3 regions of the Verminephrobacter eiseniae EF01-2 genome follow, and region 2 is predicted to be linked to each of the others. Evidence: predicted binding sites of a transcription regulator. Region 2 holds the regulator's gene; each other region holds the start of a gene.

Region 1 (10,576 bases), 2.0 Mb from region 2:
GCACAGTTCGCGGCTGCTGCCGATGTCGAGCACGCGCACGGCGGCGCCGTACTTCTCGTCGAACAGCATCATGGCGCCGCTGCTGCGCGCCGCTTCGATGTCCATCACACGCGCCTGCGTGGGCTGGTTGGCCAGGATTTCTTCGTTCACGCGGCGCTCGATCTCGCGCAGTTCGGCGCTGCTCACGGCGGCGTTGTGCGCGAAGTCGAACCGGGTGCGCTCGGCGTTCACCAGGCTGCCCTTTTGCTGCACATGGCTGCCGAGCACGGCGCGCAGCGCCTGGTGCATGAGGTGCGTCGCCGAGTGGTTGCGCATGGTGGCGGCGCGCAGCGCCGTATTCACCCGGGCCTGCACGGTGTCGCCCACATTCAGCGTGCCGTCTTCGAGCCGGCCATGGTGGCCATGCACATCGGCCTTGATCTTGAGCGTGTCGTCCACGGCAAAGCGCGCCGAGCCGCTGCTGATCAGGCCCTGGTCGCCCACCTGGCCGCCGCTTTCGGCGTAAAACGGGGTGCGGTCGAGCACCAGCACGCCATGCTGGCCCGTCTTCAGCGCCGCGACGCTGGTGCCGGCGGCATAGATGGCCGTTATTTTTGCCGTCCCGGCCAAATCCTCGTAGCCGGTGAAGCGGCTGGCGCCGCCGGTGTATTCCAGCGCCCGCTCCATCTTGAACTTGCCGGCGGCACGGGCCTGGGTCTTTTGCCTTTCCATCGCCAGATGAAAGCCCGCCTCATCGACCGCCACACCGCGCTCGCGGCACATGTCGGCCGACAGGTCGAGCGGGAAGCCGTAGGTGTCGTGCAGCTTGAAGGCCACATCGCCCGGCAGCAGCTTGGCGCCACCGTCCAGCGCTGCGTCCAGTATCTCCATGCCATGGGCCAGGGTTTCGAAAAAGCGCTCCTCCTCGGCCTTGAGGATGTCGGCGATGCGCTGCTGCTGCGCGCGCAGCGACGGATAGGCAGCGCCCATCAGGCGCACCAGGTCGGCCACGAGCCGATGCAAAAAAGGCGCCCTCTGGCCCAACTGGTAGCCATGGCGAATGGCGCGGCGCATGATGCGGCGCTGCACATAGCCGCGGCCCTCGCTGCCGGGGAGCACGCCGTCGCTGACCAAAAAAGCGCTGGCGCGGATATGGTCGGCGATCACGCGCAGGCTTTTGTGGCCCAGGTCCTTCTCGCCCGTCTCGCGCGAGGCGGCCGCGATCAACTGCTCGAACAGGTCGATCTCGTAATTGCTGTGCACCTGCTGCAAGACGGCGGCCAAGCGCTCCAGGCCCATGCCGGTGTCCACGCAGGGCGCGGGCAGCGGCGTGACCGAGCCGTCTGCGGCCATGTTGAACTGCATGAACACGTTGTTCCAGATCTCGATGAAGCGGTCGCCATCTTCATCCGGGCTGCCCGGCGGGCCGCCCGGGATCCCGGGGCCATGGTCGTAGAAGATTTCCGAGCAGGGGCCGCAGGGGCCGGTGTCGGCCATCATCCAGAAGTTGTCCGACTTGTAGCGCCCGCCCTTGTTGTCGCCAATGCGGATCACGCGCTCGGGCGGCAGGCCGATCTCCCGGGTCCAGATGTCGTAGGCCTCGTCGTCGTCTTGGTACACCGTGGCCAGCAGGCGCTCGGCCGGCAGCCGGTAGACCTCGGTGAGCAGTTCCCAGGCCCACTGGAGCGACTCGCGCTTGAAGTAGTCGCCAAAGCTCCAGTTGCCCAGCATTTCAAAAAAGGTGTGGTGGCGCGCGGTATAGCCCACGTTTTCCAGGTCGTTGTGCTTGCCGCCGGCGCGCAGGCAGGCTTGCACCGACACCGCCCGGCTATAGGGGCGTTTGTCGGTGCCCAGGAACACATCCTTGAACTGCACCATGCCCGAGTTGGTGAACATCAGCGTCGGATCGTTGCCAGGCACCAGCGGGCTGGAGGCCACGATGGTGTGGCCCTTGGCGACGAAGAAGTCGAGAAAGCTCTTGCGGATGTCTGCAACCGAAATCGAGGGCATGGTGTTGGTGCTGGGCGATGCAAACCGGCGATTCTATCGAGGCAGCAGCCAGACGGGCCCGCACGGCCGCCCGGGCCGCAGACTCCCGCAGGGCATTCTTTCGGACCTAGTGTCGCGGCGATGGTTTGTCAGCGGCGCCACACGGGCGCGGCCCTCGGGTTGAACTTTCTCCCGGGCTTTGCCAGCGCCGCGCACCACCCGGCAAACATGGGCGAGGTCGGCACAGGCCATCCGGAAATGCCTGGACTCAACCCCAATCAGCCGCCCCGGGCAAATACAGGCCTTGCGCCGTCGTGATGGAGTGGGCTGCCCGTGCGGCGCGTGCCGTTGCAATCGCCGTGACCTCGGCGGCCAGCGTGGCCAGCAGCAACATGCCCGGACGCCGGTCTGTGCGGCCGGTGCCCAGCGCAAAGAGGGTGTCGCCGTCGGACATGGTGTGCACGGGGTTGATGCTGCGGGCCAGGCCGTCATGCGCGGCCACGGCCAGGCGGTGGGCCTGCGCCTTGGTGAGGATGGCGTCGGTGGCCACCACGCCGATGGTGGTGTTGCTGCCTGCCAGCAGGGGTTGGGGCGGGTCGCCGTGCAGTAGCGCGCGGCGGGTTTCGCGCAGGCGCAGGCCGTCGGCGCTGCGGGCGCCGGCAATCACCCGGGCGGTGTCGGGGTCGATCACGTCGCCCAGCGCGTTGCAGGCAATCAGCGCGCCCACGGTCACGCCATCGATCGTGATCGATGCGCTGCCTATGCCGCCCTTCATCGCGTACTGCATGCCAAAGACCTTGCCGATGGTGGCGCCGGTGCCGGCGCCCACATTGCCTTCCGGCAGGTCCTCCGAGGATGCGTCTGCGCAGGCGGCATGGCCTGCGGCGGCGCCGGGGCGTATGCGCATGTCGCCCACTTGCAGGTCGAACAGCACGGCCGCAGGCACGAGGGGCAGGCGGCCTACGCCGACATCCAGGCCCATGCCCTGCTCTTCCAGCCAGTTCATGACGCCGGTGGCGGCATCCAGCCCCCAGGCGCTGCCGCCGGCCAGCATGATGGCGTGCACCTTGTCCACCAGGTGGGTGGGGGCGAGCAGGTCCGTCTCGCGTGTGCCGGGGGCTGCGCCGCGCACATCCACGCCCGCCACCGCGCCCTCGCTGGCGATGACCACGGTGCAGCCGGTCGGGCGGCGGGTTTCGGTGAAGTGGCCCGCCTCGATGCCGGGCACGCGGGTGATGCTGCCGGCGCGGCCGGCATCGAAACAGGGTTTCATGGCTGTCGATGGTGCTGCCCCGGGGCGGGGTGGCTGTTGAAGACGCGGGCGCTGCCGTCGTGGGCGATCAGCAGCACGTCGTAGGGGGTGTGGCGGCGGCCGTATTCGGGGCCGTCCATGCCGGGCGAGCCTATCGGCATGCCCGGCACGGCCAGACCCAGGGCCTTGGGTCGTTGGCGCAGCAGGGTGCGCACGTCGCTGGCGGGCACATGGCCTTCCACCAGGTAGCCGTCGATCAGGGCGGTGTGGCATGAGCCCCATTTTTGCGGCAGGCCAAGGCGGGCGCGCACGGCGTTGTTGCCGCTGTCGTGCACGGCCAGTTCAAAGCCATTGGCCTGCATGTGCTGCACCCAGTGTTGGCAGCAACCGCAGTCGGGGGCTTTCCATACGTCCATCGCGCTGGCAGCCCGTGCCATGCCCGCCCCTGACGCGACGAGGCCGCCCGCGCCCAGCAGGGGCAGGGCGGCGGCAAGCCATTGGCGGCGGCTGGTCCGGCGTGGTGCTGTGCGGGTGTCGCGCATGGTGTTTTCTTTCGGGGGGCGGGCGCATCACTGCTTGCGCGGCAGGACGGTGATGGTGCCGGTCATGCCGGATTGGTAATGGCCCGCCACCAGGCAGGCAAAGTCAAACTGGCCGGGGCGGTTGAAGGTCCATACGATGTCGCGTTGCTGGCCGGCTTTCACATGGGCCATTGACGGCCCGTCATGCTGCATGCCGGGGTGCTGGCTCATCAGCGCGGCATGCGCGTCGAGATCGGCCTTGGTGCCGAGCACGATTTCATGCAGCGCCTGGCCCTCGTTGCGGGCGCGCAGGCGTACCGTTTCACCCTCGCGCACTTCGATATGGCGCGGGGTAAAGCGCATGTCGTCGGTCATGCGCAGCGTGATGGTGCGGGCCACGGCCCGGGTGTCGCCCGCGATGCCCCAGGCTTTTTGCTGCTGCGCCAAGGGGGCACTGGTGTGGCCGTCGTGCGCGACCTTGTCATCGGCACGGCATGCGCCGGCGCACAGGGCAAGGGTGAGGGCGACAAGGGTCTTGTTCATGGTCGTTGGGTGCAAGCGGGGGTGGATGCTGGACGCCGGGCGCCCACGGTGCGGGGGTATGACGGCCACGCCCGCGAACTGTACCCGCAGTTGCCGGGCGCGTGGAATGCCGGGTGCCGGCGCACCCGCATGTGGAATGCGGGGTGCTGGCGCACCGGCATGTGGAATGCGGGTGCTGGCGCACCCGCGTGGCTCACGGCCCCGGTCGCGCCACGGTGGTGCCATTGGCCAGTTCGGCCAGTTCTTGCGTTGCAAGGCGGATCACATTCCGGCCGCCGCTGATGGCCAATCCGGCCATGATGGCGGCCACCGCCAGGTCGGGCCAGATGGTGCCGGTGCCGAGCACGCCCAGGGCGGCGCCCATCACGGCCAGGTTGCCCAATGCGTCGTTGCGCGTGCACAGCCAGACGCCGCGCATGTTGGCGTCGCCGTCGCGCCAGGCATACAGCAGCGCAGCCACGCCCAGGTTGGCGGCCAGCGCAAGCAGGCCGACGCTGCCCATGGTCCAAGGCTCGGGCGGGATGCCCTGCCACGCGCCCCAGGCCACGCGCCCGATCACGAAAACGCCAAACCCCAGCATGCTCAGCCCCTTGACCAGGGCCGCGCGGGCGCGCCAGGCCAGGGCCATGGCCAGCACCCACAGCGACAGGCCGTAGTTGGCGGCGTCGCCCAGAAAGTCGATGGCGTCACCGAGCAACGCTGCCGAGCCCGAGCGCAGGCCCGCGCCCAACTCCAGCGCGAACATGGCGGCATTGACGATGAGCGCAACCCACAGGATGCGCCGGTAACGCGGGTCGGCGCTGGCGCCGTGGTGATCGGGGCGATGTTGGTGGTGATGGCATTGGGCCGACATGGTGTTCTTCTCCAGACAGGGTTTGCAAAGCGCTGACGCGATTTGAAACCCTGGAGTCGATCGATGGTCAAGCCTTCCGTCGTCCCGGTCGATCAGATCACCCACCGGGTTTGCAAGCCTCTGCATCGAACGACCCGTCCAGCCACCGGCGGGTTCGCGCCTGCGCGCGTTGCGGCGGCCAGCGGGCACTTCTGGCATGTCCGCGCAACCCCACGGCCTGCCGCAAGAAACGACGCCACATTGCCGGCGTGACGCGGCAACCGACGCCACCTCTGCCAGGGCATTGCAAGGATGGCGCTGCCCTGTGGGCTGTGGGCTGCGGGTTCGGCTACGGGTTCAATCGGGTTGCGGGAAACCGCCCTGCTGGCCGGCGGCCTGGAGCAGCGCGTACAGATCCAGCACCGTGCGCACATGGTTGCGGGTTTCCCTGAAGTCCGGGACCTGGTTGCCGGCCTTTTGCACCGCCCCCTCGCCCGCGTTGTAGGCCGCCACGGCCAGATCGATGCGGCCGGCAAACAGATCGAGCAGATAGCGCAGGTAGCGGGCGCCGGTGGACACATTCACTGCCGGGTCGGCCAGCTTTTGCTCCACCGTGCGCTGCGCATCGGCGCGCACGCCAAAGCGCTGGGCCGTGGCCGGCATCAGTTGCATCAGGCCCACCGCGCCCTTGGGCGATACGGCCGTGGCATTGAAATCGGACTCGGCGGCGATCAGCGCCTGCAGCAGTGCGTAATCCACGCCCTGCATCTTGGCGGCGGCCCGCAGGTGGTGCTTGACGCTCTTGTAGGCCGGCGCGATATCGAAAAAGACCAGCAGGCGCTCGCCCGCAGTCGGCAGCGCGTGGGGCCTGGGGGGCGCCTGGTCGGCATGGGCCGGTTGCTGCATGAAAAGCAGCAGCACACCCGGCAGGCAAAGGCGCAGCAGGTTCTTTTGGGGCATGGCGCTGCGGTCCGGTCAGATGTCGATCTCCACCGCGTCGCCGTGCAGTTCCATCAGCTCGCGCCGGGCGGCGGCCTCGCCTTTGCCCATGAGTTTGGTGATCAGCCCTTCGGTGGCGGAAAAATCCAGCGCGCCCAGTTGCACCGGCAACAGGCGCCGGGTGTCGGGGTTCAAGGTGGTCTCCCACAGTTGCTCGGCATTCATCTCGCCCAGGCCCTTGAAGCGGCTGATCTGGCATTTCTCGCGCGCCAAGCCTTCTTTGGCGCATTTGTCGAGGATGGCGGCCAACTCGCCCGCGTCGAGCGCGTACATCTTGGCCGCAGGCTTTTTGCCGCGCGCGGGCACATCGACGCGAAACAGCGGGGGCCGGGCCACATAGATGTGGCCGGTCGCGATCAACTGCGGGAAGTGGCGAAAGAACAGGGTCAGCAGCAGCACCTGTATGTGCGCGCCGTCGACATCCGCATCGCTCAGGATGCAGACCTTGCCATAGCGCAGGCCGGTCAGGTCGGGCCTGTCATCCGGGCCATGCGGATCGACGCCGATGGCCACCGAGATGTCGTGGATTTCGTTGTTCGCAAACAGCCGGTCGCGCTCCACCTCCCAGGTGTTGAGCACCTTGCCGCGCAGCGGCAAGATGGCCTGGCTTTCCTTGTCGCGGCCCATTTTGGCGCTGCCCCCGGCCGAGTCGCCCTCGACCAGGAAGACCTCGTTGTGCGCCGTGTCGCGGCTCTCGCAGTCGGTGAGCTTGCCCGGCAGCACGGCCACGCCCGAGCCTTTGCGTTTTTCCACCTTCTGGCCGGCCTTCTGGCGCGTCTGCGCGGCCTTGATGGCCAGTTCGGCCAGTTTCTTGCCGTACTCGACATGCTGGTTCAGCCAAAGCTCCAGCGCCGGGCGCACGAAGCCCGAGACCAGGCGCACGGCGTCGCGCGAGTTCAGGCGCTCCTTGATCTGGCCCTGGAACTGCGGGTCCAGCACTTTGGCCGACAGCACGTAGCTGGCACGCGCAAACATGTCTTCGGGCAGCAATTTCACGCCCTTGGGCAGCAGGCTGTGCAACTCGATGAAGCTCTTGACGGCGTTGAACAGGCCATCGCGCAGGCCGCTTTCGTGCGTGCCGCCGGCGCTGGTGGGAATCAGGTTGACGTAGCTCTCGCGTATCGGCGGGCCGTCTTCGGTAAAGGCCAGGCACCAGGCGGCGCCCTCGCCTTCGGCAAAGCTCTCATGGCTGCCGTCGGCAAAAGCGGCGCCCTCGAACAGCGGGATCACCGGGTCGGCGCTCAGGTTCTGCGCCAGGTAGTCGCGCAGGCCGCCCTGGTACTGCCAGGTTTGCGTGTCGCGCGTTTTCTCGTTGAGCAGCGAGACGCACAGGCCCGGCATCAGCACCGCCTTGCTGCGCAGTAGCTGGCACAGCGGGCCCATGGGCAGGGCGCAGGATTCAAAGTATTGGGCATCGGGCCACAGGCGCACCGTGGTGCCCTGCCGGCGCTCGCCGGATGCCAGCGGCCGGGTGCGCAGGGGCTCGATGACTGCGCCCCCCGAGAACACCAGGCGCGCGAGCTGGCCCTCGCGGTGGCTGGTGGCTTCCAGGCGCGTGGTCAGCGCATTGGTCACGCTCACCCCCACGCCATGCAGGCCGCCCGAGAAGCTGTAGGCGCCGCCCTGGCCCTTGTCGAATTTGCCTCCCGCGTGCAGCCGGGTGAAGACCAACTCGATCACCGGCGCCTTTTCTTCGGGGTGCATGCCAAACGGAATGCCGCGCCCGTCGTCCTCGACGCTCACCGAGCCATCGATGTGCAGCGTGACCTTGATCTTTTTGCCGTAGCCGGCCAGTGCCTCGTCGGCCGCGTTGTCCAGCACCTCCTGGGTGATATGCAGCGGGTTGTCGGTGCGGGTGTACATGCCCGGGCGCTGCCGGACAGGCTCCAGGCCCTTGAGGACGCGGATCGAGCCTTCGGAGTAGACGCCGCTCGTGGGCAGGCGGGAGGGTTTGGCAGACATGGGGGCCGATTGTAATGTGGCAGTGCAGCAAAAGCTGGATAAAAAAACAGTTTCACAGTTGGAACAGTTGGAAACCTGGCCCGGCCTGCCATGCAGCGGCAGCGGCGCTGGCATGGCAGCCGCGGTGCGCCAGCGGAGCAGATGCAATCGCGCTATATTGCTGCGATGCCTACCCATCCTCCCAAACTGTCCATGCTCCAGGTCTTGATCTGCGGGGCGTCCGTCGTGACCCTGTCGATGGGCATACGCCATGGCTTCGGGCTATGGCTGCTGCCGATCACGCAAGAGATGGGCTGGACCCGCCAGTCGTTTGCGCTGGCGATTGCGATCCAGAACCTCTCCTGGGGGATCGTCGGCATTTTCGTCGGCATGATCGCAGACCGGTTTGGCGCTTTTCGTGTGCTCATCGGTGGCGCACTGCTCTACGGCCTGGGGTTGGTGGGCATGGCGCTGGCGCCCACGCCGACCTGGTTTGCACTGAGCGCCGGGATACTGATTGGCGCGGCGCAGGCCGGCACCACCTACGCCGTGATCTACGGCGTGCTGGGCCGGCAACTGGCCCCTGAGCGCCGCTCCTGGGCCATGGGCGTGGCGGCAGCGGCCGGCTCGTTCGGCCAGTTCCTGATGGTGCCCGTGGAAGGCTGGCTGATCGCCGGCTTGGGCTGGCAGCAGGCGCTGCTGGCGCTGGCGCTGATGGTGCTGCTGATCGTGCCGCTGGCTTTTGGCCTGCGCGAGCCCGGGTTCGGGGGCGCTACCCCGGTCAAACGCGACCAGACCATCGTGCAGGCGCTGGGCGAGGCGCTGCGCTACCCGAGCTTTACACTGCTGATGATGGGCTACTTCGTGTGCGGCTTTCAGGTGGTGTTCATTGGCGTGCACATGCCCAGCTACCTCAAAGACCATGGCCTGTCGCCCCAGGTGGCCAGCTATTCGCTGGCGCTGATCGGACTGTTCAACGTATTTGGCACCTACATCGCCGGCGTGCTGGGCCAGCACCTGCCCAAGCGCTATCTGCTGGCCTTCATCTACTCGGCGCGGGCCGTGTCGATCACCATCTTCTTGCTGGTGCCGCTGTCGCCGGCATCGGTGTACATCTTCTCGTCCGTGATGGGCGCGCTGTGGTTGTCGACCATCCCGCTGACCAATGCCACCATCGCCCAGATCTTCGGCATACAGCACCTGTCGATGCTGGGCGGCTTTGTGTTTTTCGGCCACCAGATCGGCAGTTTCATCGGCGTATGGCTCGGCGGCTATCTGTATGACGTCACCGGCAGCTACGACATCGTCTGGTTCATCTCCATCGGCCTGGGCCTGTTTGCGGCGCTGGTGAACCTTCCGATCAAGGAAAGGCCCATAGCGCGCAACGTCGCGCTATCGGCTTGACGCGCAACGTCGTGCCATCGGCTTGACCACGCAACATCGCGCCATCGGCTTGACCACGCAACGCCGGCCATCACTATCCAGTTCGACGCGCAACGCAGTGCAGCCAACCCGGACATGTGCACGATGAACGATAGCCCCCCTCCGACAAAACCCGTGGCGCGGCGCTGGCTGGCCCAGGCGGTGGCGCTGCTGCTGTGCCTGCTGGTGTTTGCCCTGTACACCATGCCCGAATTCATGCTGCTGCTGGCCGGGCAGGTATGGGCCTGCTTCTGATTCCATTCCTGCATCATCCGTGCACTTTGTCGGCCTCGCTTGCCGTACAGCCGCACTGTCTGCGCTCCGCCTTCGCGTTCACGAACGATTCAGGAATGGAATGGGTACCGCCGGGCGCTCTCCCCGCTCTCCCCTTTCGGGCCGCAGATGCATACCACCGAGCGCCGATAGCCATTTTTTCATGGCCGCATGCACGCAACCGATGCCCCCTCCGACTGGGTTTGCCGCTGGGCCGGGCTGATCGCGCCCGGCAGCACGGTGCTGGATGTGGCCTGCGGCACGGGACGCCATTTGCGCTGGCTGCGCAGCCGGGGCCATTGCGTCGTCGGGCTGGACCGCTCGGCCCAGGCGCTGGCGGCCTGCGCCGATCTGGGCGAGATGATCTGTGCCGACATCGAGGCCGGCCCCTGGCCCTTTGCCGAAAGGCAATCCGAGCAGCCAGGCGGTGCTTTCCCCGGGCGGCGATTCGATGCGGTGGTGGTCACCAACTATCTGTGGCGCCCCTTGTTGCCGGTCATCGTGGCCAGCGTCGCGCCCGGCGGACTGCTGATCTACGAAACCTTTGCGCAAGGCCAGGAAACCGTGGGCCGGCCCACCCGGGCGGAATTTCTGCTGCGCCCCGGCGAACTGCTCGGCGCCTGCGCCGCTTTGCGCGTGCTGGGCTACGAGGACGGTTTCGTGCCGCAGCCTGCGCGCTTCGTGCAACGCATTGCAGCGCTGCGGGAGCACCCGCAGTCCGGGCGCCCCGCGCGGTATCCCTTGCGTTGACCCGCGCCCCGGCGCGGCGGCTGTTGGCGCTATTTCCGGGCCAATGCGGCCATGTAGCGCTGCGGCTCGCCGGTA
Region 2 (10,576 bases):
CTCGGCATCGACCAGCGCAGCCTCGGCGATGGCGATGGTGCCCGACAGCGAATGCAGCAGCCCGAGCTTGACGGTGGCACCGTCCTGCGCGGCGGCCAGCCTGGCGACACCGCCTGCGGCGCCCAGCACGATCATCGAGCCGCCGGTCTTGACGATCTGGCGGCGGTTGAAGGGGTTCGTCATGTCAAATTCCTTTGCTCTGTGTGGGCGCTGGTCATCGGGAACATCCGATCTTCGAAGCCGCGCATCGGGCGCCTTCTCCCGCCGCATGGCCGCTGCAAACGAGCCTGGAACGCCACCGGTTTTCTTCGGGCAAAGCTGCGCCACTGGATGACGCGCATCCGTTTGGCAAGGGCTTCGATGCGACCGAGAAAACAAAAAAGCCCGAACCGGTGTTGAAACCGATTCGGGCTTTATTGCCCGACGCCTCGCTGGCAGCATTGGCAGCGGGTGTCGTATGACTGGTAACGATTGCTCGTTGGGGCGGATTCTTCTCAATTCAGCCCGGCATGAATATAAGCGTTTTCCCTAGTTGTCTAAAGTGCAAAATATGTACATAAGGCGCTCGATGCGCTGACGATCGGCCCGTCGCGCTGCCCGGTTGCCGCCCAGCCAGGCCATCGCCATTTTCGGCCCGACTCCGACCCGACTCCGGCCCGACCCCAGCGTATTCCCCGGCGGATGCGACTCTCGCTTGCATACCCGGCAACCGACGGCAGCGCGCCAGCTTGTCCGGCACCAGCACCAGCACCAGCAGCCAGGCGCAGGCGGTGTGTTTGCGCCAATGTCGTCATGTCGTCATGTCGTCCTGACAGCCGGGCGGCTGAGTATCTGCGCAAACATGTCGTGATCGACATTGCCGCCCGATAATGCCAGGCCGACGCGCAGTCCCGCCAGGCGCGGGCGAATCTGCATGGCCGCTGCCAGCGCCGCCGCGCCAGCACCTTCGGCGACGTTGTGGGTGGCGGTGAAATAGAGTTTCATGGCGGCGGCCACTTCGTCGTCGCTCACCGCCATGATTTCCTCAACCTGATCGGAAATCACTGCCAGCGAGGATTCGTCCGGCACGCGGCAGGCCACGCCATCGGCGATGAGCGTCGTCACCGGCGACTCCACCTTGCTGCGACTCTCAAACGATAGCTTGTACGCCAGCGCATGGGCCGACACCACACCGATGATGCGCGTGCGCAGATTCAATGCGCGCCGGGCAGCCACGGCAGCGCATATTTCCGAACCCTGCCCAATCGGCACGAACAACACATCCAGATCAGGCTGCGCGCGCAGCAACTCCATCCAGCAAGTCGCCACGCCGCAGACCAGATCGCGGTGAAAGGAGGGGATCATATGCAAGGCATCGCGCTGCGCCAGCATCACGGCATGCTCGCGGCTTTCCTGAAATTCCTTGCCATGCTCGACCAAGGTCACGCCGAGAGCGCGCATGGCGGCATTCTTTTCCTTGCTGTTGCCGTGCGGGACCACGATGGTGGCGGCGATGCCATAGCGGCGCGCCGCAAAACCGACCGACTGCCCGTGATTGCCGCGGGTGGCCGAAATCACACCGCTGGCACGCCGCTCTTGCAGATAGACCAGGCCGCCGCGCACCTTGAAGGCGCCAGTCGGCGTATGGTTCTCGTGCTTGACCCAGGTCTCGGTGCCGAGCGCGGCATTGAGCAAGGGCCAGGAATATTGCGGCGTCGCCGGCATGGCGGCATACACGAGCTTGGCGGCTTGTTCTATCTCGGCGTGGCCTGGCAGCAACAAATCATTCATGTTTCATCCCCTGTGTCCGAAAAACTGGTTAAAAATACAGCTACTGGATTGAAAAACAGTTGTACGCCACTGTCACCGACACCACCGGAGGCCCCCCATGCTCGACAACCCGAAACTCACCGCCCGCCAGCAACAAGTCCTGGACCTGATCCAGAACACCATGGCACGCACCGGCGCCCCTCCTACCCGCGCAGAAATCGCAGCCGAACTGGGCTTCAAGTCAGCCAACGCCGCCGAAGAGCATCTGCAAGCCCTGGCCCGCAAAGGCGCGATCGAACTGGTCAGCGGCACCTCACGCGGCATCCGCCTGCATAGCGAAACGCTGCGCTCCATCCATGCCGCCCGCTCCGGCCCATCCGGCGCAGGCAACCCCGGTTCGTCGCCATGGGTGCTGCCGCTGATCGGGCGCGTGGCAGCCGGCTCGCCCATTCTCGCGCAAGAGCATGTAGAGCAGACCTACAGCGTGGAAAACGGCCTGTTCCAGCACAAGCCGGACTACCTGCTCAAAGTGCGCGGCATGTCGATGCGCGACGCCGGCATCATCGACGGCGACCTGCTCGCCGTGCAAGCCACCCGTGAGGCGCGCAACGGCCAAATCATCGTCGCCCGCCTGGGGGACGATGTCACCGTCAAGCGCCTGCGCCGCACCGCCAGCACCATCGAACTGCTGCCCGAAAACCCCGATTACCCGGTGATCGTGGTCCAGCCCGGCGAGCCTTTCGAAATCGAAGGCCTGGCCGTCGGGCTGATCCGCAACACCATGCTGATGTAAACCCAAGGCAAGGCCACACCGCTGCCTTAAGCGCTATCAGCATGAAAGTGTAGATAGCCGTAAGAATCAGGACGAAATCCGATAGTTCGATGCCAAAGACGGTCGCCACCGAAAACACTGGCGGGCAGGTTTACCTTGGCTGCGAATGCGCCGGCTGATTCTGTGTTTTCAATGGGGTTCATTTGGGAACCGATTTCAATGGCAGGGGCAAATCGTGAAAAAAATCATCATCTACATCATCATCGCGGCGGCTGTTTTGTTGGCATTTAATCTAACTTGGCAAAATGGCCACACTTCTGGCTGGCAATTCTTCAATGAACACATGAAGAAGGACCTCGAACAGACCCATGTTCCTGAAGAACTGTACAACGAAGTGAGTGAGCGACTTTGGCAGTGCCAACAGCAGCAGCAGCCGCCGCATCTGCGGCAGGAGCGGTGGCAGTGGCAGAATTGGCAGAGTGAGCGGCAGGAGATGGAGCTGCAGCAACGGCTGAATGCGCAGCATCTGAAGAATTTGCAGCAGCAGCATCTGAAGGATCCGCAGCAGGACGGCAAGCCCGCTGGCCGTTAATATGGGTTTCTGGAGTTTACCATAGCCGCAATCAATAATGGAAGGCGACTAATCCGAAGGCAAGAGGGAAAGTTTCCTTCTTGCCTTTTTCGTGTATTCGTCTTCGTCCTCGCCGTCCAAGGCATCGACCAGCAGACCCCGGGCGGTGTTGACTTTGTTGGGCGTACCAGGCAGTCATTCGGTGTCAGACAAGTTTTGATGTCGTATTCGTCAAGTTTCCCATTATCGGCAAGTTTTTTTGCCAATTCAGGTTCATTCGATGCCTTCCTGAATCCATAGACCGCAATTGGTATTTTTGCAATGACCAGTCAAATGATTTAACTGGGTTTTGCATGTGCCTCGAACGTGGTTTTATCATTAATCCTGTCGCTTTGAAAATCAACGGTTCTTGGAGAAAGCCATAATCATGAAGGTCAAAGCCGTGCTGGCGCGCCCGCGCCTGCTCGCATCCGCTGGATCTCCAACGCCGTCTTGCGCTTTTGTTCCGCCACGCGCTGCTCGTCGGCGTGTTTGTCTGCAAGCAGACGGTCATACCGATGAGCGCAACGCCCTGGTAGCGGGGTTGCGCCCACCCCAACAGCCGTCGCAGCCGCCATTACAGCGTCCACTACAACCCGCGCGCAGCCACTGGCCCTTCATGGTCCGGCCGGCAGACCCCGGCAGACCATATCCCCGAAGCGCCGGCGCAACCATCCGCTCCCACCGCCCGGCCAGCCCGGGAACTGCGCCACAGGGCAGACCCCGGCACCGGACCGCCTGGTCATCACCGGGCGCATGGCCGATGTGTGCGCGCAACGGGGCCGGCTGGCCGCTGCCCAGGCGCTACAGGCTCGATGTCGGCCGCGCCAAGCGGGCCTCTGACGCGCTACGGCTGGCCGCGCCAAGGCACAATGGCGGGATGAATATTGTGATTCTCGACGACTACCAGGACGCGGTGCGCAAACTGCATTGCGCCTCCCGGCTCGATGCGTACACCGCCAAGGTCTACACCAACACGGTCAAAGGGCTGGGCCAGCTCTCCGTGCGCCTGAGGGATGCCGACATCATCGTGCTGATCAGGGAACGCTCCCAGATCACGCGCCAACTGGTCGAAAAGCTCCCACGGCTCAAGCTCATTGCGCAAACCGGCAAGATCGCAGGCCATGTCGATGTCGCTGCCTGCACCGAGCGCGGCATTGCCGTGGCAGAAGGCGTGGGCTCCCCGGTGGCCCCGGCAGAACTGACCTGGACCCTGGTCATGGCGGCCATGCGCAGGCTACCGCAGTACATCGCCAATCTCAAGCATGGCGCCTGGCAGCAGTCGGGCCTGAAGAGCGCGTCCATGCCCACCAACTTCGGCATTGGCAGCGTGCTGCGCGGCAAGACGCTGGGAATCTGGGGCTACGGCCGCGTTGGTCAGATCGTGGCCGGTTATGGCCGGGCGTTTGGCATGAATGTGCGTATCTGGGGCCGTGAGCCCTCACGCGCGCAAGCGTTGACGGATGGCTACCAGGCGGCCAGCACACGCGAGGAGTTCTTCTCCCAGTGCGATGTCATCTCGCTGCACCTGCGGCTGAGCGACGAGACGCAGGGCATCATCTCGCTGGAGGATCTTTCGTGCATGAAAACCACATCGTTGCTGATCAATACATCGCGCGCCGAACTGATCAAGCCCGACGTACTGATCGCCGCACTGAATCGCGGCCGCCCCGGCATGGCCGCCGTTGACGTGTTCGAGAGCGAGCCCATCATGCAAGGCCATGCCCTCTTGCGGCTCGAAAACTGCATCTGCACGCCGCACATCGGCTATGTCGAGCAAGACAGCTACGAACTGTACTTTGGCGCGGCATTCGACAACGTGGTGAACTTCATCAAGGGCACCCCGACCAATATCGTGAACCCGGGCGCGCTGCAGGTGCGGCGTTGAAGCCCCCGAAGCACCTTCACCTTCGGCGCGGCGCCCGGGTTCTTGGGTCCATCGGGGGGATGGTGACGGCGATTCTGATGCAGCGGTCATCGGGCGCAGACGCGCACGCGTGACCCGCCCAGGCGCTGCCACCTGCGGCAATCACAGCGGGGTTTTCTTGCCGTCCTTGAACGAGTACAGCGTGAAGGGAGGGTCCTTCATTTCGCCATTGGGCTCGAAAACGATCGTCGTCGTCACGCCCCTGAAGTTGGACTTGGCCAACTCATTCAGGTAGACCTTGGGGTCGACGGAGTTGGCGCGCTTCATCGCGTCGACCAGCAACATCGTGGCGTCATAGATGTAGGGGCTGTACACCTGAAACTGTCCAGGGTACTTGGCGTCGTACCTGGCCTTCCAGGCCAGGCCGCCAGGCATCTTGTCCAGCGAAGCACCGCCTTCGGCGCAGATCACGTTGTCCAGGGTCTTGGCACCGCCCGACAGCTTGGCGATTTCGTTCGTGCAAGCGCCGTCGCCACCGAAAAACTTCATGCGGACCATGCCCAACTGTTCCATTTGGCGCAGCATCGGGCCGGCCTGGGGGTCCATGCCGCCGTAGAACACGGCGTCGGGATTTTTCGCCTTGATGGCGGTCAGTATGGCCATGAAGTCGGTGGCCTTGTCGGTCGTGAACTGCTCGTCGACCACCTGCATGCCCTTGGCGATGGCGGTCTTTTTGAACACCTCGGCCACACCTTGGCCGTAAGCGGTGCGGTCGTCGATGACAGCGACGGTCTTGAGCTTGAGATGGTCCACCGCGTAGGACGCCAGACCCGCACCCAGGGTGTTGTCGTTGGCGATGATGCGAAAGGTGGTTTTGTAGCCCGGCTTGGTCAGGTTGGGGTTGGTCGCAGCGCCTGTCACCATCGGAATGCCGCAATCGTTGTAGATCTTGGACGCCGGAATGGTGGTGCCGGAGTTCAGGTGACCGATAACGCCAGCAACATGGGAGTCGCACAGTTTTTGTGCCACGGCTGCGCCTTGCTTGGGGTCGGCCGCGTCATCTTCGGCCTGCAACTCGAACTTGATTTTCTTGCCCCCGATGCTGATGCCCTGGGTGTTGAGTTCTTCGATGGCCATGCGGGCGCCGTTTTCGTTGTCCTTGCCGGAATGGGCTTGGGGGCCGGAGATCGGAGCCACATGGCCAATCTTGACCACCTGCTCTTGTGCCAGGGCCGTGCCAACCACGGTCGTCGCAGCGGCCAGCATCAGATGTTTCAGTTTCAATTGCATAAACCCTCCAACTTTGGTGAAAAGAGACATCGGGAATCCGTTCCGTGCCTCCATGAAAAGTGAACATAACGCAGTTTGCAGACCGGATGATCAAGAAAAACATTTGATTTCAAGGGTAAACCACAAAGGGAATACCCTGATCAGTGCTTGGCAGCAGAAGGCGCGCCGGTGCCATTGACTCCAATGGCACCGCTGACGCAAGGCGCGGTCGAGCGCATCCAAAAGATGGGCGCCTGCTTGTTGCAGGCCCACCCAACAGGTCGCATCGCCCGCCCAGTCCTGAATGAGCCGATTGGACAGACCAGCAAACGGCAGGATGGCCGTGGCGGTGAAAAGCCCGGCCGGCCTCGGCAAAGCCCTGGCACGGGCCTAGTGTCGCGTCACCGATCATCTGTCGGTCTGCGCTGGCCATCGAAGCGCATCGCGGCGTTGCATCGCTTGCCAATACAGCTCGGTATGGGCTGCGCGATGCGCCTTGCGCTGCGCTCCGATGGCTGCGCGCAGCCTACGACATCTGACCGGTGACGCGACACTAGTTCTACCGCTCCAATGGCGTTCAGAGGCCCCCTGCCGCAGGCGTGATAAGCCATGCCGATCGAAACATCGGATCAAACGATTTGCACTGATCTGCCCGAAGGCGAACCATTGGCACCCGAACGGCCCGCGCCGTTCCTGCCAGGCGCCGCCCGGCGCCGCAGCGTTCGAATCACTATTTCCGGAGACAAAACATGGCGAAGATCGTTTGCGTGCTGTATGACGACCCCGTAACCGGCGACCCCAAGACCTACGCCCGTGACAGCCTGCCCAGGCTGGAGCGTTACCCCGATGGCCAGACCCTGCCCACCCCCAGGGCCATCGACTTCCAGCCGGGCACCCTGCTCGGCAGCGTGTCTGGCGAGTTGGGGCTGCGCAAGTATCTGGAATCCAACGGCCACAAACTGGTCGTGACATCGAGCAAGGACGGCGCCGATAGCGTGCTGGACCGCGAACTGCACGATGCCGAGATCGTGATTTCCCAGCCCTTCTGGCCCGCCTACATGACCGCCGAGCGCATCGCCAGGGCGCCCAGGCTGAAGATGATCGTGACGGCAGGCATCGGCTCCGACCACACCGACCTGCAAGCCGCGATGGAGCGTGGCGTGACCGTGGCCGAAGTCACTTACTGCAACAGCAACAGCGTGGCCGAGCATGTCGTGATGATGACCTTGAGCCTGGTGCGCAACTACATCCCCTCGTACAACCGGGTCGTCAAAGGCGGCTGGAACATCGCCGACTGTGTGCAGCGCTCCTACGACCTCGAAGGCATGCAGGTCGGCAGCGTTGCGGCGGGCCGCATTGGTCTGCGCGTGTTGCGCCTGCTCAAGCCCTTCGATGTCAAGCTGCATTACCTGGATCGCCATCGCCTGCCGGAAGCCATCGAAAAAGAGCTCCATCTGACGCACCACAGCAGCCTGGAAAGTCTGACCAAGGTGTGTGACGTGGTCTCGCTGAATTGCCCGCTGCACCCCGAAACCGAGCACATGATCAACGCGCAGTCGCTGAAGAACTTCAAACGCGGCGCCTACCTGATCAACACGGCACGCGGCAAGCTGTGCGACCGCGATGCGGTGGCGGCGGCGCTGGAGAGCGGCCAGCTCGCTGGCTATGCGGGCGACGTGTGGTTCCCGCAACCCGCGCCGAAAGACCACCCGTGGCGCAGCATGCCGCACCACGGCATGACGCCGCACATCTCCGGCACCAGCCTGTCGGCGCAAGCACGCTACGCCGCTGGCACGCGCGAAATCCTGGAGTGCTACTTCGAGAACCGGCCAATCCGTGATGAATACCTGATCGTGCAAGGTGGCAAGCTGGCTGGCGTTGGCGCGCACTCGTACAGCGCCGGCAACGCGACCAAGGGGTCGGAAGAAGCCGCCCGCTTCAGGAAGTAGGCTCCGTGCCAGTCTCATCCGCGACGCCCCTCAAGCGGGTCGGCGTGTCGCGGTGCAACCCAGATCGCCAGCATCCTGCTGGCCGGTTTGGGCGTGTTCCTGGCGCTGACCAGCATCGGCGTGCTGGCCCTATCGACCGGCGGCGCATGGGTGCTCGGCTCCTTCGGTGCTTCCTGCGTCTTGCACGATTTCTACACCAAGGCGTGTGCGGGATGATAATCTCGAATCGGGATAACCCGTTTCGGGATATATCATGCCCGGATGGTCAAGTCCCTCCACACTCCAGAATATGAATATTTCCGAACGCTCTTGGTCGCTGTTCGCGAAAAAGCCAGGCTAACCCCGTCGGAAGTTTCGAATCGCCTGTCTCGCCCTCAGTCCTTCGTCGCCAAATATGAAGGAGGCGAACGCCGATTGGATGTGCTTGAGTTCATTGAAGTCTGCAAGGCTCTGGATGTCGATCCGCATGTCGTTTTGGCCAAGCTGCAAAGCAAGGTAGGCGAATGAACACGCAAGAAGTCATCGCTCTCGCCCGTGAACACTTGCGCGGTTTGGTTGGTCATCGGTTCGACATTCTGGAAGTCGTCAAACCGGTCTCGCCGGCAGTGGCTGTCAACTTGGCAAAGATTATTTCCAAGCTCTCTCCGCTAGTAGGAAATTTGATTGAGTTCAATAGCTGCGAGTATTTAAACGATCAGGAATCACAATCCGCCGGACTATCTCGTGCTTGAGCCTGGCGATACCACGACACGCACGAGCAACCCGCAGCAGACAAATACGAACAGATACAAATTTCAGGGGACGCCGGAGCCATTGCGCGAGGCGCAAGCCTTGGTGCCATCCTGGGCGGGCAACGGCGCTGCCTATCTTCCTGCGCCAGCGCATCAAAAACTGCTGCGCGAGTTGATGAACCGCTTCCCGTACCGGCTGGATACCAACTTCGCCAAAATGGACCGCATTGCTCACGCGGACATTGAAGCATTCAAGGAACGTGTCTATGCGACTGAATTCCACGGGCATACCATCGGAGCATGGAAACGGCTGCTGGCGCACGGCGATGAGGACGCGATAAGGCGCGGGTTGGAAATTCAATTCAATATTCGTGACGAGGGACGCCCCGTCGTCAAGTGATCTACATGCAGTGCTCAAGGCTGTCGCCGAGGCAAAGAGTAACGTCACCGTCAGTCCAGCGCGTTATCTTGGGTGCCGTGGCCAGCGTGACCACCTGCCACGGCCCACCGTGCTGGTCGGCGTGTTCTTCTTCGGTTCAACAAGCGTGTCGGTCATGGGTGCATCCTGTTCAATCCTGTTTTGGGATATCGTACCGAAGCGCTGACCAAATTGCCAGTGCCGTGTCATATTCAGTTTGAAATTCAGTTTGAAATCAAGGCAGAAAGCCATCGACCCACCCCTGCAAATCAAGCTCGCGAAAGCTGCGCATCGCCGCATCCAGCAAAGGCCCGTGCGCCTGCTGTTTGAGCAGCACGAGGCCGATGTCCCGTTGCAACTGGGGGGTCATCGGTAGCGCAAAAAGTCTCTTTTCTGAATCATCCAGACACAGCACGCTGTGCGGCAGGATGCTGTAGAGGCCGGCATGCCGCACATGGGCACATAACGCAGTCATCGAGTCGGTTTCGACAACCGGGGCCGCCTCGGCACCTGCGGCGGCAAATGCGGCGTTCATGCCGCGGCGACATTGCAAGTTGTCGGTGAACAGGCACAGGGGCAAAGTGGCCGCCTGCGTCCACGGCATGAATGTCATGCCCTCGAACATCGCCGCATCTGCGGCAACCAGCATATAGCGCTCACGAAAGACGGGCACGCTGTCAAACTCGCCCAGGCGTTCATCATCCAGATAGCTCAGCCCCAAATCCAGCTCGAAGTTTGCGATCTTGCGCAAGGTCTGTGCCGCCGATAGCGTGTGAATCGCGTGCCGCATGCGGGGAAAGCGTTGCAGGCAGGCTTGCGTAAGCATCGGGACCAGGGGCAGCGAAGCGGGGATGGCGCCCATGCGCAAAATGCCAACCGGGTCATTCTCCCCGGCCCGCGCATCCTGGCGCAGCCCTTCGCAATCGGCCAGCACCCGTCTGGCCCACGCCAGCACCCGCTCGCCATCCCGGGTAAAGCCCTGGAAGCGCCGGCCGCGCTGAACGATGACGATGCCCAATTCCTGCTCGATGCTGCGAATGGCGCCGGACAATGCCGGCTGCGAGACATTGCAGGCAGCGGCAGCGCGGCCAAAATGCTGCTCCCGCGCCAGCGCCACCACGTAATTCAATTGTCTGATGAACATGGCCTGCGTTCCGGGCTACCGGACAAGCGACAGGGCAAAGCCGTCCCCGCCCTTGCTGCCCGCAGTC
Region 3 (10,576 bases), 540 kb from region 2:
TCTGCGCATAGGCATCTTGCGCGAAGGCTTTGGCATGCCCGGCGAAACCCCGGGTCTCGGCGCCAAGGTTCGCGCTGCGGCAGATCAGTTGGCGCGCCTTGGCGCCAGAGTGCGCGAGGTCAGTGTGCCCATGCACCTGGACGGCGCCGCGATATGGACGCCCATCGCCCTGGAAGGCTTGCAAGCCCAAATGATGAATGGCAATGGCATGGGCTTCAACTGGCGCGGCCTGTACGACGTCGGCCTGATGGACCGCCACGCCGCCTGGCGCACCCGCGCAGATGCGCTTTCCCCATCGCTCAAGGTCTCCATGTTTGTTGGCGAATGGTTTATTCGCAACCATGGCGGACGATTCAACGCCAAGGCGCAGAACCTTTCCAGGCAGTTGCGTGCCACCTATGACCGCAGCTTCGATGAGGTGGACCTGCTGCTGATGCCCACCTTGCCGATGATCGCCCGGCAAATTCCCAAGCCCGGCTCGCCCATTGCCGAAATCATCGCGCGCGCCTTTGAAATGCTCGCCAATACCGCATCCTTCGATGCCACGGGACACCCCGCAATGAGCCTGCCCTGTGGTCTGCTGGATGGCTTGCCCGTGGGCGTCCAACTGGTGGGCAAGCATTGGGATGAATTCACGATCTACCGCGCCGCGGCATCACTGGAACGCGCCGCAGACTGGAGAACCCTGTGAGCCGCAACCCTTTTTCCAGCATCGAGGTGGACATATCCGCGCAACGCCCACTGCGCGGACTGTCCCATGTGCGCGGAGCCACTGTGCCAGACCTGGTGACAGAGACCATCGGCGGCTTGCTGGACCGCGCTGTCGAAACACATGGCGCTCAGCCCGCCTTTGTTTTTGTCGAGCACGGGATCCGCTGGAGTTGGCGCCAGTTTTCTGAAGCCGTAGACCGGGTGGCGGCAGGACTTCTGTGCCTGGGAGCCCAGCGCGGGGAGCGTCTCGGCATTTGGTCGCCCAATCGTCCCGAATGGGTATTGACCCAATTTGCCACGGCCCGCCTGGGGGTCATCCTGGTCAACATCAACCCCGCCTACCGCACCAGTGAACTGGAATATGCGCTGAACGAGGCAGGGGTTCACATCCTGATCAGCGCCGTCGGTCTCAAGAGCAGCGACTACCTGGGCATGCTCAGGGACCTGGCACCGGAGTTGGCAGATTGCGCGCCAGGGAAATTGCAGGCCAAGCGACTGCCAGAGTTGCGCAGCGTCGTGCAGATGGGTCGATGCGCGCAGCCCGGCATGTTCAGCTTTGAGCAATTGCAGTCGCTTGCCGGCCCGGCCCAGATCAACCGATTGAGCCTCATCGAGAGCCAGTTGGATGCACACGACGCAATCAATATCCAGTTCACCAGCGGCACCACGGGCCAACCCAAAGGCGCCACGCTGACGCACCACAATGTGGTCAACAACGCGCGCTTCGTAGCGCATGCGATGCGCCTGGGCCCGAGCGACCGCCTGTGTGTGCCGGTTCCCCTTTACCACTGCTTTGGCATGGTATTGGCCGTGCTGGCCGCCACCTCCACGGCAAGTTGCCTGGTCTTTCCCGGCGAGTCATTCGATGCCGCCGCAACCCTGGCAGCCGTTGCCACCGAGCGTTGCACTGCCCTGCATGGCGTTCCCACCATGTTCGTCGCCATGCTGGGCCTTGCGCATTTTGCGCAGTTCGACCTGAGCAGCCTGCGCACTGGCATCATGGCGGGCGCTCCGTGTCCGATCGAAACCATGCGACAAGTGCTGTCGGACATGCACATGCCCGAAGTCACGATCGCCTACGGCATGACAGAAACGTCGCCGGTGTCTTTTCAAAGCGCGGTGGATGATTCGATCGAGCAGCGCGTCGGCACGGTGGGGCGAATCATGCCCCATCTCGAAGTCAAGATCATTGGCGAAGACGGCAAAACCCGCCCCATCGGGCAAGTCGGCGAGCTTTGCACCAAGGGCTATGCCGTGATGCAAGGGTACTGGGCTGACCCGCAACGCACGCGCGAAGCCGTTATCGACGGCTGGATGCACACAGGCGACCTGGCCACCATCGACGCCTTCGGTTATTGCAGGATTGCAGGTCGCCTCAAGGACATGCTGATCCGTGGTGGCGAGAACATCTATCCACGCGAAATCGAAGAGTTCCTGTATCGCCACCCCGCCGTTTCGCAAGCGCAGGTATTCGGCATTCCGAGCGCCAAATACGGCGAAGAAGTCTGCGCATGGATTGTGCTCAAACCACAGGCACAGGCCTCGCCTGAATCCATCCGGGAGCACTGCCGTGCGCACCTGGCGCATTTCAAGGTGCCGCAACACATCAAGCTGGTTGCCAGCCTTCCAATGACCGTCACTGGAAAGGCACAAAAATACCTGATGCGCGAAGCCATGATGAAAGAATTGGGGTTGGCAACCGGCTGACCCCGCAATGGGTGTGTTGCCGGTCACCGCCGAGCGCGCCGATTGGAAAGCATGGGGGCGATCGGGCGCGTGGCCATCGACCATCACCTGCTGCCCGACCTTCGATCACGCGCACCGCCTGCTCGGCCATTGGCGATGCCGGCCGTCTCTGCTCACCCGTTCGCGGCCGCCGCCGGGGCCGGTTGCGCACCGGGCAGCACCGGGGCTGGCTGCGCGTCGGGCAGCAGCGCGATGCCCAGGCTGTGGCGCACCTTGTTTTCGATCTCGTGGGCCAGGTCGGGGTTTTCGCGCAGGAATTCGCGCGCGTTGTCGCGGCCTTGGCCGATTTTTTCGCCGTTGTAGGCGTACCAGGCGCCCGACTTTTCCACGATCTTGGCGTTCACGCCCATGTCGATGATTTCGCCCTCGCGGCTGATGCCTTCGCCAAACAGGATGTCGAACTCGGCGGTCTTGAACGGCGGGCTGACTTTGTTCTTGACCACCTTGACCTTGGTTTCGTTGCCAATGGCTTCATCGCCCTTCTTGATGGTGCCGGTGCGGCGGATGTCCAGGCGCACCGAGGCGTAGAACTTGAGCGCATTGCCGCCGGTGGTGGTTTCGGGGCTGCCGAACATCACGCCGATCTTCATGCGGATCTGGTTGATGAAGACGACCATGCAGTTGGTCTTCTTGATCGTCGCGGTGAGCTTGCGCAATGCCTGGCTCATCAGCCGCGCTTGCAGGCCCGGCAGGGCGTCGCCCATGTCGCCTTCGATCTCGGCCTTGGGCGTCAGGGCGGCCACCGAGTCCACCACGATCAGGTCGACCGCGCCGGAGCGCACCAGGCTGTCGACGATCTCCAGCGCTTGTTCGCCGGTGTCGGGCTGGCTGATCAGCAGGTCGGACAGTTGCACGCCGAGTTTTTGCGCGTATTGCACGTCCAGCGCATGCTCCGCATCGACGAAGGCGCAGGTGCCGCCCTGCTTTTGCATCTCGGCGATCACCTGCAGCGCCAGCGTGGTCTTGCCCGAGGATTCCGGGCCATAGATTTCAACCACCCGGCCACGGGGCAGTCCCCCCACGCCCAGCGCGATGTCCAGGCCCAGCGAGCCGGTGGAGACGACCTGTATGTCCTCGATCACCTCGCCTTCGCCCAGGCGCATGATCGTGCCCTTGCCGAATTGCTTTTCGATCTGGGCCAGCGCGGCCGCGAGTGCCTTGGCTTTTTCGGCATTGACCGGGAATGCGGGGTGGCTACCTTTGACTGCGACGTCCATGATGAAACTCCTTCGAATCAACCAACAAGCTGGATGCTTGAACAGTAGTCTACGCGAGAGATCGAACTCGGATGAAGCGATTTTTGGTCAGTTTGATTGACAATAAACCATGGCTGATCCCACCCCCACGGCACCTGCTGCCGCCCCTTGCGCGACACCCCCCGCCGCACCCCTCGCCGCACCATCGACCACGCCATCGACCACGCCATCGACCGCGCCACCGGCCGCACCGGACGAGCGCTGGCGACAAACCCATCTGGGCCGCCTGATGGGCAGCGCCCTGCGCCGCTTTGACGCCCGGGTGTTGCAACTGATGGCCCGCAATGTCGAGGTGCCACTGGCGCTGTCCAACCTCGCGGCGCGCGCCCAGGTGATGGCGGCCCATGTGCATATCACCCGCCACCTGGCATTGTCGGGCGACCGGCTGACCGATCTGGCCCGGCGTGCCGGCATGACCAAGCAGGCGATGGCCCCATTGGTCGATCAATGCGCGGCCTGGGGCTTGGTGACCCGCGCCGTCGATCCCCTCGATGCGCGTGCGCGCCGCGTGCAATTTACCGCTGTCGGGCTGGCCTGGCTGCAGGCCTTTCGGGATGCGGTGGCGCAGGCGGAGGCCGAGTTCCGCGAGGAGGTGGGCCAGGAGGTGGCCACGGTGGTGGCCATCGGGCTGGAGGCTTATGCCGGCGCGTGACCGGCCAAAGCGCCACCGCCTAAAATCGCGGCGCCGGGTCAGGCGGGTCAGGCCGTTGCCACTTACACCAGGAGATACCCCATGCGCATTCTCATTGTCGAAGACGATCAGGTGCTGGCCGATGGCCTGCTGCGCACGTTGCGCGCATCGGGCGCCGTGGTGGACCATGTGGCCAGCGGCAGCGAGGCCGATGCTGCGCTGCTGACCAACAATGAGTTCGACCTGCTGATCCTGGACCTGGGCCTGCCCAGGATGCACGGGCTGGAGGTGCTCAAAAAGCTGCGCGGCCGGGGCATGGCCCTGCCCGTGCTGATCCTGACCGCCGCCGACAGCGTCGACGAGCGCGTCAAGGGCCTGGATTTGGGTGCCGATGACTACATGGCCAAGCCCTTCAGCCTGCAAGAACTCGAGGCCCGCGTGCGCGCCCTGACCCGGCGCGGCATGGGCGGCACCAGCAGTGCCATCCGGCATGGCCCGCTGGTGTACGACCAGGCCGGGCGCGTGGCCACCATAGACGGCAAGATGATCGAGCTTTCGGCGCGCGAACTGGGCCTGCTGGGGGTGCTGCTGCAGCGTGTTGGCCGCCTGGTCAGCAAGGAGCAGTTGGTCGAGCGCTTGTGCGAGTGGAGCGAAGAGGTCAGCAACAACGCCATCGAGGTCTATATCCACCGCCTGCGCAAGAAGATCGAAGGTGGCCCGATCCGCATTGCCACGGTGCGGGGCCTGGGCTACTGTCTGGAGAAAATCCCGGTCAGCTATTGAAACAGTAGCTCCAATCCGATATGAATCCTGCGCTGACAGGATGTTTCGTTGACCACCATGGGGCGTCATCGACGGCCATGGATGGAATGACCCGGCGGCGGCCTTGAAGATCTTCCAGCGCGAGCAGCGCTCCCTGTTCGGCGAGATCCTCGACTGGATGCTCACGCCACTGCTGCTGTTGTGGCCCGTGAGCCTGGCGCTGACCTGGCTGGTGGCGCAGGGCCTGGCCAACAAGCCCTTCGACCGCGCCCTCGAATACAACGCCCAGGCCCTGGCCCAGTTGGTGGGCGTGGTCGGCGACAAGGCGCAGTTTCACCTGCCCCTGCCGGCCAGCGAGCTCCTGCGCGCCGACGATTCCGACACCGTCTACTACCAGGTGATCGGCCCTGGCGGCTACTTCCTGTCGGGCGAACGCGAACTGCCCGGCCCCCCTGACGACGAGTTGCCGCTGCCGGGTGAAGTGCATCTGCGCGACGCCGAAATGCGCGGCATCGATATCCGCGTGGCCCATCTGTGGGTGCGGCTGCCGCTGCCCGGCAACCCCCTGGCGCTGGTCCAGGTGGCCGAGACACGCGCCAAGCGCAGCGTGCTGGCCACCGAAATCATCAAGGGCGTGATGCTGCCGCAGTTCGTCATCCTGCCGCTGGCCGTGCTGCTGGTGTGGCTGGCGCTGGCGCGCGGCATCCAGCCGCTGCACCAGCTCGAGCAGCGCATCCGCGCGCGCAACCCGGACGACCTCTCGCCGCTGGACGAGCGCGCCGTGCCGCTGGAGGTGGCGCCGCTGGTCTTGTCCGTGAACGACCTGCTCAAGCGCCTGAACGACTCGGTGGCCACGCAAAAGCGCTTTCTGGCCGACGCCGCCCACCAGCTCAAGACGCCGCTGGCCGGTCTGCGCATGCAGGCCGATCTGGCCCAGCGCGAAGGCACCAGCACCGAGGAGATCAGGCGCTCGCTGCAACAGATCGGCCGCTCCAGCATCCGCGCCACGCACACCGTCAACCAATTGCTGGCGCTGGCCCATGCCGAAGGCAGCGGCGTGGGCATTGCGCGCCAGCCCTGCGACCTGGCCCGGCTGGTCATCGAGGTGGTGCGCGACTCGGTGCCGCGCGCACTCGACAAGCACATCGACCTGGGCTACGACGGCGCCCAGCCCGGCACGCCCGGTCTGCTGCTCGACGGCAACCCCACCCTGCTCAAGGAACTGGTGCGCAACCTGCTCGACAACGCCATCAACTACACGCCCTCCGGCCCCGACAAACCCGGCGTGGTCACGGCCCGCGTGCTGGCGGACCGCTTTGGCCAGGTGCTGCTGCTGCAAGTCGAAGACTCCGGCCCCGGCGTACCCGAGGCCGAGCGCGAACTGGTGTTCCAACCCTTTTACCGCGTGCTCGGCAGCGAGGCCGACGGCTCGGGCCTGGGGCTGTCGATCGTGCAGAAGATCGCGCGCAAGCACGGTGCCGAGGTCACGCTGGAAGACGCCCGGGCCGGCCAGCATCCGCCGGGCGCGCGCTTTGGCGTGCGCTTTACGGCGCTCAAGGTGCAGCCGGGTTGAAGAACGCCGGCCTGCCGCGCAGGCGCCCGAAAGTGCGCCAAAACGCTGCGGTCGCACAGTGGATGCGCATCAGCGTGCCGGGCGCCAGCAGATGGCCCGCGCCGGGCATGCGCTGCGGCAGCGCCTCGGCGTCCACCTGTCCACCCCCCATGTCCCACCAGCCAAACAACCCGCCGGTTCGGTCGCAAAGCGGCAGCCCGCCTCCAGCGCCCGCTTGACGTTGCGCGCCCGTGCCGCGTCGATACCACTTGTACGAACTGGCCTGAATATCCGCTTTGACGCTGTGTGCGCGTGCTGCGTCGAGCCGGCTGCACAGGCGCTCGGCATGGCGGCGCAACGGCCCCTGCCCGATGCACGGCGCCAGGGCTTTTGTCAGTCAGGCGGAAACGCGCCCAGCCCGGGCTGGTCACTGACCTTGTGGAACATCCCCCGGATCAACACCGTGGCATCGATCGGCCACAGGCTGCGGCCTGCGCTGCGCAGCATCTGCCGCCAACCGGGCGCTGCCCGGGGCCGGGTCACCCCAGCGGGCATCGGCGCCGGCCGCATGGCCGCTTTCATGCACAAAAAGCCCCGATTCTTGCGCGCCTGCACCAACGCTTGCGCGAGCAACGGGTTATGGGCGGCCGACCACGGTCGGCGGGCTGACCCCGTTTTGCTGCGCGCACCTGACCCACTTTCGCCATTCGGCACCTGTTTGCTCTTGCGCTCCTGGTCATGGGCCGTCGCTGCATTTATTTTTTCTGCGACCGGATTTCTTTCTCCGAAACGATGATCTCATGAACGAGGCCGTACTCGACGGCCTGTTCTGCGCTCATCCAGAAATCGTGTCCGGTGTCGGCCGTAATTTTTTCGAGAGTCTGGCCGGTTGCTTCGGCAAAAATCCTGTTCAACCGGGCCCTCATCACATTGGTTCTGTATTCGTGAAGTGATTTGTTAACTGGTTCCGGCGGTTTTTTTCTGTATGAAGAAGATACAAATTGCGCAAACCTTTCCCGGGCAGCCCGGTCGTCAGCCGTTTCGGTGTACGTCATCTCTCCTGCTGGGATGATTTCCTTCATGTGCAGCAGGAAGTGTGTGTTGGGCAGGGAATACCGATTCTCCTTGTCAGCCGCAACATAGATTAAAGCCCCAGCACTGGCCACCCAGCCGGAACTCACGACGATGACCTTCGGAGTGATAAACCGGATGGCGTCAAAGATCAGGTCGCCGGATTCGACATGTCCACCGGGCGAACTGATAAATACGTAGATTGGGTCATCGTTGATGGAGGCCAGAATGTGCAACTGCTGCACAGCTTCCTTGGCCATCTTGTGATCGATGGTGCCGATGATGAACACTTTGCGAGCGTTGATAGCATATTCCATCAGCTTGGCACTCATCGTGCCCGGTGGCTCTGTGCTTTCTTTTTGCTCATCGTTCATATCGTGCTCCAAAAGTAAAAGTTTTGAATTCCAGGCACGCGAATCCACAGGGCTTCAGCCGCACCTCACTGCATAATGGCAAAGAAGGGCACCATCAAACACGCATGCTGACCGACCCTGCTGCCTGATTATGCACCAGGCTACTCCTCTGCGAAGGTCTTGAAGGGTGGAATCGGCGGGAATCAACACAGCCTTCCAACACGTTCAATACCCATTGCCTGAAAGATGCGCGCCAGAGCGCAACCGAACGATCTGCCAGCCACCAGCGGCAGGACCTCGGCGCGCTGCACCGAGCGCATGGGCACTTCGGCGCTGCGCGAAATCCGCAACGCCACCGAAAAGTCCGGCATCACCCGTTTGGCCGGCGGCCGGCCCTTCCCCCGGCCCTTCCCCCGGTGCCCGGTCGGCGCGTTGGCCGCATTGGCGGCAGTGCTGGCCCATAATGGCGTCGCCACCTTGCAATACGCCGCCAGCGCAGGCTTCGCACCGCAGCGTGAGAGGGGGCGCCACAGATGGCATTGCAGACACTGCACACACCAATACCAATACCGTTTTCCCCATGAGCGCTGCTGAACTCACTGCCCTGCTGTTGCTGTGCGCCGCCATGAGCTTTTCGCCGGGGCCCAACACCACCATGTCCACTGCACTGGCCGCCAACCTGGGCCTGAAGCCGGCGCTGCGCTTTTGCCTTGCCGTTCCTGTGGGCTGGGCCTTGGTGATGCTGGGTAGCGGGCTGGGTCTGGGCGCATTGATTGCCGGGCGGCCGGCGCTGCGCTGGAGCGTGACCTTGCTGGGCGCGGCCTACATGTTCTGGCTGGCCTGCAAGCTCGGCCGCACAGGCCGGATGACCGAGTTCGACGCCCGCCGCCTGAGCCTGGGCTTTTGGCAAGGCGTGGGGCTGCAATTCGTGAACATCAAGGTCTGGATGCTGGCGTTGACGCTCAGCGCAGGCTGGGTGGTCAATGCGGCCGGCCGGCCCGCCAGCAACCCGGGAGAGCGGCTGGCCATCATCTGCGGTGTGACGATGGTGTTTGCTTTCGGCTGCAATTTCGTCTACGCCCTGCTGGGCTCCTTGCTGCGCCAGTGGCTGGCCCGGGGCGCGCGCCTGCTATGGTTCAACCGCACGCTGGCCTTGGTGCTGGTAGCCACCGCCGTCTGGATGCTGATGCTGTGAAGCCGCCATTGCCAACACCCACCGCCGCAGCACAGAATGCCAACGAGTTCCCCATCGCCTTCGCCCACCACCACGTTCAACACCCCTTACCTCAGAGCTGCAAGGAGAGCCACCGTGAAACTGAACGATCTGCCCCCCGCCATCGACTGGACCCTGGCGCGCCGCACCACGCGCATGAACCCCTCGGTCATTCGCGAAATCCTCAAGATCACCGAACGGCCCGGCATCATCAGCCTGGCCGGCGGACTGCCCTCGGCGCGGACCTTCCCGGTCAGCGCGTTTGCCGCCGCATCGGCGGCAGTGCTGGCGCGCGATGGCGCCGCTGCCTTGCAATATGCCGCCAGCGAAGGCTTTGCACCGCTGCGTGAGGCGGTTGCCGCCTTCCTGCCCTGGAAGGTGGCGCCGGAGCAAGTGCTGATCACCACCGGATCGCAGCAAGCCCTGGACCTGGTCGCCAAGGTGCTGATCGACACCGACAGCCGCGTGCTGGTCGAGACGCCCACCTACCTGGGCGCGCTGCAAGCCTTCGCGCCAATGGAGCCGCGCGTGGTCTCGGTGGCCGGCGATGACCAGGGGGTGCTGATCGACGACCTCCGGGCGCGGATGGGCACGGGCGCCGACAAGGCGCGCTTCCTGTACGTGCTGCCCAACTTCCAGAACCCCACAGGCCGCACCATGAGCGCCGCACGCCGTGCCGCGCTGGTGGCCGCCGCCGCCGAACTGCGCCTGGTGCTGGTGGAAGACAACCCTTATGGCGACCTGTGGTACGACACCCCGCCACCGGCCCCGCTGACCGCCGGCAATCCCGAAGGCTGCATCTACATCGGCTCGTTCTCCAAGGTGCTGGCCCCCGGCTTGCGCCTGGGCTACATCGTTGCGCCCGCAGCCGCCTACCCCAAGCTGCTACAGGCCAAGCAGGCCTCCGACCTGCACAGCCCCGGCTACAACCAGCGCTTGGTGGCCGAGGTGATCAGAGACGGTTTCCTGGAACGCCATGTGCCCACCATCCGCGCGCTGTACAAGCAGCAGTGCGCCGCCATGCTGGCTGCTCTCGACGAGCAAATGAAGGGGCTGTCCGTGCAGTGGAATCGCCCCGACGGCGGCATGTTCCTGTGGCTGCGCCTGCCCGAAGGCATGAGCGCCCAGGCGCTGCTGCCCAAGGCCGTGGCGCGCAACGTGGCCTTTGTGCCCGGTGCGGCTTTCTATGCCGACAACGCCGACCCGCGCACGCTGCGCCTGTCATTCGTTACCTCTACGGTCGAGCAGATTGCCACCGGCATCGCGGCGCTGGCGGGCGCC

Evidence for each region. The regulator LexA, encoded in region 2, represses DNA repair genes until DNA is damaged. The targets are predictions, from matches to a motif close to ACTGTATNNNNATACAGT.
Region 1: the regulator LexA is predicted to act here: its motif matches at 8,111-8,128, upstream of VEIS_RS08115 (DNA topoisomerase IV subunit B).
Region 3: the regulator LexA is predicted to act here: its motif matches at 3,703-3,720, upstream of recA (recombinase RecA).

The regions. Positions count from the first base shown of each region.
Region 1 covers NC_008786.1:1,847,296-1,857,871, reverse strand. Annotated here, with positions in the region: gene alaS (alanine--tRNA ligase) at 1-1,989, opposite strand, end outside; gene VEIS_RS08140 (P1 family peptidase) at 2,237-3,241, opposite strand; gene VEIS_RS08135 (DUF411 domain-containing protein) at 3,238-3,762, opposite strand; gene VEIS_RS08130 (cupredoxin domain-containing protein) at 3,790-4,284, opposite strand; gene VEIS_RS08125 (cation transporter) at 4,478-5,137, opposite strand; partial or broken gene VEIS_RS08120 (lytic transglycosylase domain-containing protein) at 5,513-6,076, opposite strand; gene VEIS_RS08115 (DNA topoisomerase IV subunit B) at 6,092-8,077, opposite strand; gene VEIS_RS08110 (MFS transporter) at 8,243-9,460, shown strand; gene VEIS_RS28440 (hypothetical protein) at 9,584-9,733, shown strand; gene VEIS_RS08105 (class I SAM-dependent methyltransferase) at 9,923-10,501, shown strand; gene VEIS_RS08100 (enoyl-CoA hydratase) at 10,531-10,576, opposite strand, start outside.
Region 2 covers NC_008786.1:5,428,797-5,439,372, forward strand. Annotated here, with positions in the region: gene urtA (urea ABC transporter substrate-binding protein) at 1-183, opposite strand, end outside; gene VEIS_RS23815 (hypothetical protein) at 204-461, shown strand; gene VEIS_RS23820 (threonine dehydratase) at 799-1,770, opposite strand; gene lexA (transcriptional repressor LexA) at 1,868-2,542, shown strand; gene VEIS_RS25045 (hypothetical protein) at 2,757-3,113, shown strand; gene VEIS_RS23835 (D-2-hydroxyacid dehydrogenase family protein) at 4,012-5,019, shown strand; gene VEIS_RS23840 (branched-chain amino acid ABC transporter substrate-binding protein) at 5,161-6,288, opposite strand; gene VEIS_RS27915 (hypothetical protein) at 6,661-6,813, shown strand; gene VEIS_RS23845 (NAD-dependent formate dehydrogenase) at 7,017-8,216, shown strand; gene VEIS_RS31295 (hypothetical protein) at 8,310-8,432, shown strand; gene VEIS_RS27345 (helix-turn-helix domain-containing protein) at 8,478-8,723, shown strand; gene VEIS_RS30055 (hypothetical protein) at 8,720-8,947, shown strand; gene VEIS_RS30060 (hypothetical protein) at 8,940-9,347, shown strand; gene VEIS_RS30065 (hypothetical protein) at 9,358-9,552, shown strand; gene VEIS_RS23855 (LysR family transcriptional regulator) at 9,601-10,509, opposite strand; gene VEIS_RS30070 (hypothetical protein) at 10,525-10,576, opposite strand, start outside.
Region 3 covers NC_008786.1:402,229-412,804, forward strand. Annotated here, with positions in the region: gene VEIS_RS30145 (amidase) at 1-691, shown strand, start outside; gene VEIS_RS01765 (AMP-binding protein) at 688-2,418, shown strand; gene recA (recombinase RecA) at 2,571-3,674, opposite strand; gene VEIS_RS01775 (MarR family winged helix-turn-helix transcriptional regulator) at 3,943-4,365, shown strand; gene VEIS_RS01780 (response regulator) at 4,447-5,127, shown strand; gene VEIS_RS01785 (sensor histidine kinase) at 5,231-6,679, shown strand; gene VEIS_RS28035 (hypothetical protein) at 6,660-7,016, opposite strand; gene VEIS_RS01790 (hypothetical protein) at 7,052-7,240, opposite strand; gene VEIS_RS01795 (ATP-dependent Clp protease proteolytic subunit) at 7,414-8,103, opposite strand; gene VEIS_RS29500 (hypothetical protein) at 8,286-8,636, opposite strand; gene VEIS_RS01805 (LysE family translocator) at 8,663-9,277, shown strand; gene VEIS_RS01810 (aminotransferase-like domain-containing protein) at 9,452-10,576, shown strand, end outside.